2 regions of the Vibrio sp. TBV020 genome follow, and region 1 is predicted to be linked to the other one. Evidence: predicted binding sites of a transcription regulator. Region 1 holds the regulator's gene; the other holds the start of a gene.

What was found. Region 1 encodes MetJ, which represses methionine synthesis genes. Its sites were predicted from a motif close to TTAGACNTNTANANGTCTAA; they were not measured.
Region 2: the regulator MetJ is predicted to act here: its motif matches at 2,827-2,846, upstream of metK (methionine adenosyltransferase).

What each region holds. Positions count from the first base shown of each region.
Region 1 is NZ_JBEEAQ010000003.1:3,292,004-3,296,440, reverse strand. Features, by position in the region: gene AAFX28_RS23150 (bifunctional aspartate kinase/homoserine dehydrogenase II) at 1-971, opposite strand, end outside; gene AAFX28_RS23145 (O-succinylhomoserine (thiol)-lyase) at 971-2,137, opposite strand; gene metJ (met regulon transcriptional regulator MetJ) at 2,357-2,677, shown strand; gene AAFX28_RS23135 (malic enzyme-like NAD(P)-binding protein) at 2,786-4,063, opposite strand; gene rpmE (50S ribosomal protein L31) at 4,322-4,437, opposite strand, start outside.
Region 2 is NZ_JBEEAQ010000003.1:558,158-562,594, reverse strand. Features, by position in the region: gene epd (erythrose-4-phosphate dehydrogenase) at 1-95, opposite strand, end outside; gene AAFX28_RS10650 (hypothetical protein) at 296-532, shown strand; gene tkt (transketolase) at 612-2,606, opposite strand; gene metK (methionine adenosyltransferase) at 2,925-4,079, shown strand; gene AAFX28_RS10635 (DUF2189 domain-containing protein) at 4,359-4,437, shown strand, end outside.

The DNA of each region.
Region 1 (4,437 bases):
CGCTGGAAGTCATGGCCAGAAGCGAAGTTCAGCTCTATCAATAGTACTTCATCAAGTGAAGAAATAATTTTCGCGCCGCGTCCAGAAGCTAGTACTCGTTCAATACGTGTCGATCCTGATTCAGGTTGGTAGCTGCAACGTAAATGCAGATCCATAGTGCTTTGCGCAACAGGCTGTAAAGTTCTGCTGTGAAGTACTGGTGCCGCTAAGCGTGCAAGCTCACTCGCTTCATCTAAACGGAGTAGTGGTAATAAACAAGCGTCAGAGACCAAACGAGGGTCGGCACTGTAAACGCCCGCTACGTCACTCCATATCGTCACTTGGCTTGCTTCTGCCAATGCACCAATAACAGTTGCGGAGTAGTCAGAACCGTTACGACCTAGTAGAACCGTATGGCCTTGACTATCTTGAGCCATAAAGCCAGTGATCACGATGCGGTGATGTGAATGCTGTGCGAGAACTTCTTTAATGAGCGGATAAGAAGTACCGAAGTCTACTTCTGGTTGCGTGCCTGCTTCGGCGCGAAGAAATGCTCGAGCATCTTGTGCTACCGCAGGCAATTCACTTTGATTAAGAAGGGCTGAGAGCAAGCGAGAAGACCACATTTCACCGTGACCTAAAACGGCTGCTTTCTCTGCCTCAGTCAATGGTGAGGTGAGTTCTCCTAAAGTACTGAACTCATCACGAAGCGTCGCCAATAGTTTGGTTTTTTCTTCACCATCTAACAGTTCTTCTACTAATCCAATTTGAAATTGGCGCAGTGCTTGAAGCTCTTCATGCGCAATACGGCCATCTTTGGTAAGTGCCTCTAGAAATTCGATCAGACGGTTTGTTGTTTTACCTGCGGCCGAAACAACAATCAGATCATCAGGTTTAGAGTACTCTTTTAATATTCCAACTACTCGGCGGTAGCACTCTGGGTCTGCTAAGCTGCTGCCACCAAACTTATGTAGCTGACGAACAATAGACATTAGAAGGCCTCCTTAGCTTTAGCAAAGGCCTGCTCTAAATCATCAATCAGGTCATCGGCATCTTCTAGGCCTACAGATAAGCGTAGTAACTGCTGTGAAACGCCTGCTTCAGCAAGTGCTTCTTCACCCATTGCTCGGTGTGTCATCGATGCAGGGTGACAAATAAGGCTTTCTACACCACCAAGAGATTCAGCCAGAGAGAACAGTGCCAGTTCGCCAACAAAAAACTTCAACTGATCGAAGCTACCAGCAAACTCAAAGCTAAGCATAGAGCCGAAACCAGATTGCTGTTTCTTGGCAATCTCATGGCCAGGATGGTCTGGTAAGCTCGGGTGGTAGATGTTGCCGACCAGTTCTTGAGTCTGCAAGAAATCTAAGATCTTACTTGAGCTCTCTTCATGTACCTTCATACGAGCACCAAGTGTACGAATACCACGTAGGGTCATATAGCTGTCAAACGGTGTTCCCGTTGCGCCAATACAGTTCCCCCACCAGGCTAGCTCTTCAGCGTGCTGTTCCGATTTAGTAATGACCACACCACCAATGACATCTGAATGACCATTGATGTACTTGGTTGTGGAATGAATTACAAAGTCAGCACCTAGCTCTAAAGGCTTTTGGAACACCGGTGTCAAAAAGGTATTGTCGACAGCGACTAGAGCGCCAACTTGCTTGGCTTTTTCACATACATCTGCAATATCAACGACGCGCACTAATGGGTTGGATGGAGTCTCTAAAAGAATCAATTTTGGCTTTTTGGCAATCGCGGCTGCAAATGCTTGTTCATCGGATTGATCAACAAACTCGACCTTGAAATCACCTTTATTCGCTCGCGTATTGAATAGACGGTAGGTACCGCCATAGCAGTCATGCGGTGCTACGATAAGATCGTCAGGACCTAAAAATGTAGAGACCCAAAGATTAAGAGCTGAAGTACCACAGTTAGTGACCACTGCTCCTTTACCTGATTCTAGTTCGAATAGAGCGGTTTCAAGCAAACCACGGTTAGGGTTACCTGAGCGGGTATAGTCGTATTTTGGTACTTCACCAAAAGCTGGGAAGCCATAGTTGGTCGATAGGTAGATTGGTGGAACAACTGCGTGATGCTGAGTGTCAGACTCGATACCAGTACGTACCGCGATTGTGGCTGGTTTGCGGGTGTTCATAAGTGTTTCCTTTCGAACTTTAGTGACTTCTAGTAGGGAATACGCTATACCTGTCTGTTGTTAGATATATGTTATTCCAATTCCATATCTGTTCACTTTACTTGTCATTTTTGTGGCCGTCAACACTTCTAGACGTCTATATGTCTTTGCTTATGGCCATAAATCCCGCTAAAATTGCGCTTTCTAATTTCAAACATAAATATTTACAAAAGGTGCGCAATGGCAGATTGGAATGGCGAATACATAAGCCCATATGCTGAACATGGAAAGAAAAGCGAACAAGTAAAGAAGATTACGGTTTCTATTCCATTGAAAGTATTGAAGGTATTGACTGATGAACGCACGCGTCGTCAGATTAATAACCTACGCCACGCAACCAATAGTGAGCTACTGTGTGAAGCATTTCTCCATGCCTACACTGGCCAACCATTGCCGACGGATGAAGATTTACGTAAAGATCGCCCAGACGATATTCCTGCAGAAGTGAAAAAACTGATGACAGAGATGGGTATTGAGTTCGAAGCATTTGACGAAGAATAATAAAAACCACAAGCACCTTAGTTTTTCGCTGTGAGCCAATACTGAATAGATACAAAAAAACCGCTGTCCATTGGAGAGCGGTTTTTTATTATCCGTGATTAAAGCGGATTAGCTTGCCATGTAGTTCTCTGGCATTTCGATACGAGCAACACCTGAATCAACCGCTGCTTGAGCTACTGCTTTTGCTACACGCGGAAGTAAACGTGAATCCATTGGCTTAGGAATGATGTAACCAGGGCCAAATGATAGTGATTCAACACCTGCTGCAGCAAGAACTTCAGCTGGTACTTCTTCTTTAGCTAGCTGACGAATCGCATCAACCGCTGCTAGTTTCATTTCGTCATTGATTTCACTTGCGCGAACGTCTAGTGCACCACGGAAAATGAATGGGAAACAAAGTACGTTGTTTACTTGGTTAGGGTAGTCACTACGGCCTGTACCCATAATAAGATCATCACGAACTTCATGAGCAAGCTCTGGCTTGATTTCTGGATCAGGGTTTGAACATGCGAATACAACAGGCTTGTCTGCCATTAGTTTTAGCGCTTCTGGTGACAGTAGATTAGGACCAGATACACCTAGGAACAGATCAGCACCTTCAATCACGTCTTCTAGTGTGCGCTTATCTGTGTTGTTGGCGAACAGTTGTTTGTATTCGTTTAGATCGTCACGACGAGTGTGAATAACGCCCTTACGGTCAAGCATGTAGATTTTTTCACGCATTGCGCCACATTTGATCAGTAGCTCCATACATGCAACCGCTGCAGCACCCGCGCCAAGACAAACAATAGTCGCTTCTTCTAGTTTTTTACCTTGCAGCTCAATTGCGTTAAGCATGCCTGCAGCAGTAACGATCGCAGTACCGTGTTGGTCATCATGGAATACTGGTACGTCACAGCGTTCAATAAGTTGCTTTTCAATTTCAAAACAGTCTGGTGCTTTGATGTCTTCAAGGTTAATACCACCGAATGTGTCGGCGATGTTTGCTACGGTATCAACAAACTCTTCGATTGTGCGGTGTTTAACTTCAATATCAATCGAGTCTAGGCCTGCAAAACGTTTAAATAGAAGAGATTTACCTTCCATTACTGGTTTTGACGCTAGAGGGCCTAAGTTACCTAAACCAAGAATCGCGGTGCCGTTAGAGATAACCGCAACCATATTTCCTTTAGAAGTGTATTTGTAAACGTTATCGGCGTTTTGCGCGATTTCACGTACAGGTTCTGCCACGCCAGGGCTGTATGCTAGTGCGAGATCTTTTGCTGTTTCAGCTGGAGTAGTTAGTGCAACTGCAATTTTTCCTGGGGTAGGATAAGCATGGTAGTCCAGTGCTTGTTGGCGGAATTGTTCTTCAGGGGATAGTTCTTGGCGATTGTCATCTGACATGGGTGTAGGTACTCGTTAATAATTATAAATGAAAGGGGGAAATCCATTTTAGAGTAACTAAGTCAAGCTGCATAGGTCAGAATGCGAGCTAAAGCAATAAAATGCGGTAAATGACTGGAGATAAGACCAGATGAATAGAGATATGGCTAGCGAATACGAAATTTAGTAATAGATTACTCTGTAAAATACCAAGTTATTCGGTACCCGATAACAAAAAAGGACGCCTGAGCGTCCTTTTTAGATTCGGTTAAGCAGAAATTACTTCTTGCTTGATAGAGCACCGAAACGCTTGTTAAAGCGATCAACACGGCCGCCTGTATCAACGATACGTTGCTTACCAGTGTAGAATGGGTGACATTTGTCACATACGTCTA
Region 2 (4,437 bases), 2.7 Mb from region 1:
ACCACTTTGATCTGTTGGTTCTTTCCACTCTCATATACTGCACGCAGTACATTACGACCGATACGTCCAAATCCATTGATCGCAACTTTTAGCATGATTCCATCGCCCTACATGATTTTCGTGTCACAAATACTACCCGATAGACACTCAAAACGCATTAAGTTAGTGAAATGTGTCGAAGAATTTGTTTTATAAAACTTGATCAATATTCAATCAGTATGATTTATTAGCGAATAGATAAGTTATTTTCTGTTGGCTGTTTCTTTTCTAGTTTCATCAACCAAAGGAAATGACTATGTCTGGTTACCCAGCTACACACTTTTGTAAGCAATGCTCACAAGAAACACCTCATAGTGAAGTTTTAGTGAGAAAGACGAGCAGCTACGACACTGATCGTTCGTTGCTTGGAAGAGTTAAGCTGATGGCTCACACCTTTATCAACGGTGGGCATTATTACGACATGGACCGATACGTGACATGTAAAGTATGTGGTCACAAAGAAAAAGATAACTGGGGTAATGAGTTTGAATAAACTTTAAATTCAGTAAAGCCAATATAAAAAAACCGAGCCAAATGGCTCGGTTTTCTATTTTTCGTCGACGCGAACTAAATTAAGAAAGTAGTTCTTTCGCTGTGTTCACTACGTTTTCGGTTGTGAAACCGAACATCTTGAATAGCTCACCTGCAGGAGCAGATTCACCGAACGTTGTCATACCGATGATCTTGCCACCGAAACCAACGTACTTGTACCAGAAGTCAGCAATGCCAGCTTCTATAGCGATACGAGCAGTTACGTCTGAAGGTAGAACTTCTTCACGGTAAGCTGCGTCTTGCTTGTCGAATGCGTCAGTTGCAGGCATAGATACAACGCGTACTTTCTTACCTTCAGCTGTTAGTTCAGCCGCAGCGTTAACCGCTAGCTCAACTTCAGAACCTGTAGCGATAAGGATTAGCTCTGGCTTACCTTCACAATCTTTCAGGATGTAACCACCCTTCGCGATGTTTGCTACTTGCTCTTCGCTACGCTCTTGCTGTGCAAGGTTTTGACGAGAGAAGATTAGCGATGTTGGACCGTCTTTACGTTCGATAGCCAGTTTCCAAGCGACTGCAGACTCAACTTGATCACATGGACGCCATGTGCTCATGTTTGGAGTTAGGCGTAGAGAAGCCATTTGCTCAACTGGTTGGTGAGTTGGACCATCTTCGCCAAGACCGATAGAGTCGTGCGTGTACACTTGGATGTTCTGAACTTTCATCAGTGCAGCCATACGCATTGCGTTACGAGCGTATTCCATGAACATTAGGAACGTTGCGCCATATGGTACGAAACCGCCGTGCAGAGCGATACCGTTCATGATCGCTGTCATACCAAATTCACGTACACCGTAGTGGATGTAGTTACCCGCAGGATCTTCAGCTGAAACAGACTTCGAACCAGACCACATAGTTAGGTTAGAAGGTGCAAGGTCAGCAGAGCCGCCTAGGAATTCGGGCAGCATAGCACCAAATGCTTCTAGTGCGTTTTGAGATGCTTTACGTGATGCGATGTTTGCAGGATTTGCTTGAAGGTCAGCAATGATTTGGTTTGCTTTCTCTTCCCACTGTGCTGGAAGCTCACCGTTTAGACGACGCTTAAGCTCTGCTGCTTCTGCAGGGTAAGCTGCCGCATATGCGTCAAACTTAGCATTCCAAGCTGCTTCTTTAGCTGCGCCTGCTTCTTTTGCATCCCACTCTGCATAAACATCTGCTGGGATTTCAAATGGACCGAATTCCCAACCAAGTTGCTTGCGAGTCGCTGCGATTTCTTCAGCGCCTAGTGGAGCACCGTGACAGTCATGTGAACCAGACTTGTTAGGTGAACCAAAACCAATAACTGTCCTAGTACAAATCAGAGTAGGACGAGGGTCTGCTTTCGCTGCAATGATAGCCGCGTTGATAGCTTCAGAATCGTGACCGTCTACTGCTGGAATTACGTGCCAGCCGTAAGCTTCGAAACGTTTAGGCGTGTCATCAGAGAACCAACCTTCAACTTCACCATCAATTGAGATGCCGTTGTCATCCCAGAAAGCGATCAGCTTACCAAGACCTAGCGTACCCGCTAGCGAACATGCTTCGTGAGAGATACCTTCCATCAGACAGCCGTCACCCATGAATGCATAAGTGAAGTGGTCAACGATGTCGTGGCCTTCTTTGTTGAATTGTGCTGCAAGAGTCTTCTCAGCAAGCGCCATACCAACAGCGTTCGTGATACCTTGACCTAGTGGACCAGTTGTCGTTTCAACTCCTGGTGCGTAACCGTACTCAGGGTGACCAGGTGTTTTAGAGTGAAGCTGACGGAAGTTTTTCAGATCGTCGATAGAAAGCTCGTAACCTGCAAGATGAAGCAGAGAGTAAATCAGCATAGAGCCGTGGCCGTTTGACAGTACGAAACGGTCGCGGTCAGCCCACTCTGGGTTTGCAGGGTTGTGGTTTAGGTGAGAACGCCAAAGAACTTCAGCGATATCAGCCATACCCATAGGTGCGCCTGGGTGGCCCGAGTTAGCTTGTTGAACACCATCCATGCTTAGAGCGCGGATTGCATTGGCGAGATGTTGACGAGAAGACATGTCAGCTCCTGAGTGCATTAAGCGAATCAAAAAATATGTGAGCAATAATTCTCTCAAAGCGCTACAGGCTCTGCAAACGTTTTCCAAGACAAAACCTCACAATTTTCTGAGATTTCGCTCCCTTTGACGGCAAGTTATCAATATATAACCGCGCTAAAGCAAACGTTTAGTTATGATTCATGAAAAAAAAGAGCTTGTAATTCGAGCAGTGAAAATTAGAATAGACGTCTAGATGTAGATACACCTACAATATTTAATACTATTTAATCGTGATGGGCTTATAAAGTCGGTCACTCCAAGAGATAAAGTGGAGCTCACATGGCTAAGCACCTGTTCACTTCTGAGTCGGTATCAGAAGGTCATCCAGATAAAATTGCAGACCAAATTTCTGATGCAGTACTTGATGCGATTCTAGAACAAGACCCGAAAGCACGTGTTGCGTGTGAAACTTACGTAAAAACCGGCATGGTAATGGTTGGTGGTGAAGTTACGACTTCTGCATGGGTTGATATCGAAGAGATCACTCGTGAAACAGTACGTGAAATTGGTTACGTTCACTCAGACATGGGTTTTGACGCAGATTCTTGTGCAGTTCTAAACACTATCGGTAAGCAGTCTCCAGACATCAACCAAGGCGTTGATAAAGCAGATCCTAAAGATCAGGGCGCTGGCGACCAAGGTATCATGTTTGGTTACGCAACTAACGAAACTGAAATTCTAATGCCTGCTCCTATTACTTACTCTCACCGTCTTGTAGAAAAGCAAGCTGAAGTACGTAAGAGCGGCAAACTAGACTTCCTTCGTCCAGATGCAAAATCTCAGGTAACGTTCCAGTACGACCAAGGTAAGATCGTTGGTATCGACGCGGTTGTTCTTTCAACTCAGCACTGTGACTCAGTTTCTACGCCAGACCTACGTGAAGCAGTAATGGAAGAGATCATCAAGCCAGTACTGCCTTCAGAGTGGATCAACAAAGAGACTAACTTCTTCATCAACCCAACTGGCCGTTTCGTAATCGGTGGTCCTATGGGTGACTGTGGTCTAACAGGCCGTAAAATCATCGTAGATACCTACGGCGGCGCAGCTCGTCACGGTGGTGGTGCTTTCTCTGGTAAAGATCCATCAAAAGTAGACCGCTCTGCAGCATATGCAGCACGTTACGTTGCGAAAAACATCGTAGCAGCTGGCATGGCAGATCGTTGTGAAATCCAACTTTCTTACGCAATCGGTGTTGCTGATCCAACATCAATCATGGTTGAAACGTTCGGTACTGAGAAAGTGCCTCACGAAGTGATCATTGAAGCTGTTCGCCAGAATTTCGACCTACGTCCTTACGGCCTACAAGAAATGTTGAACCTACTTCAGCCTATCTACAAGAAGACAGCAGCTTACGGCCACTTTGGTCGCGAAGAGTTCCCATGGGAAGCAACAGACAAAGCAGCAATTCTTTCGGACTTTGCTGGTCTTAAGTAATTACAATTTAAGACATAATCAAATTTTAAAGGGCTTTTGGGTAACCAAAAGCCCTTTTTCTTTAGGGATAAATTTATGGCGTAAAGTTGTATTTTTTTGCCATCGGGTCAATAGTTAAAAATATGTTAATGAGCTAAGCCTTTATTTAGGGAGACCTCATAGCAGTAGATGAACTCTTGCCCATATATCGCGAAGTCACAGAGCCGGGCATCGAGTTTCCAACGCATTCGAGTGGCGCCGCCGCTTAAATGACAATAGAGAATCGATCAAGGAGGATGTATGCCTCGTACGGTGAATCCAAATGACTTCAACGATAAACAGAAGGAAGTCTCCGATGCGGAATATGCTCGTACCATTC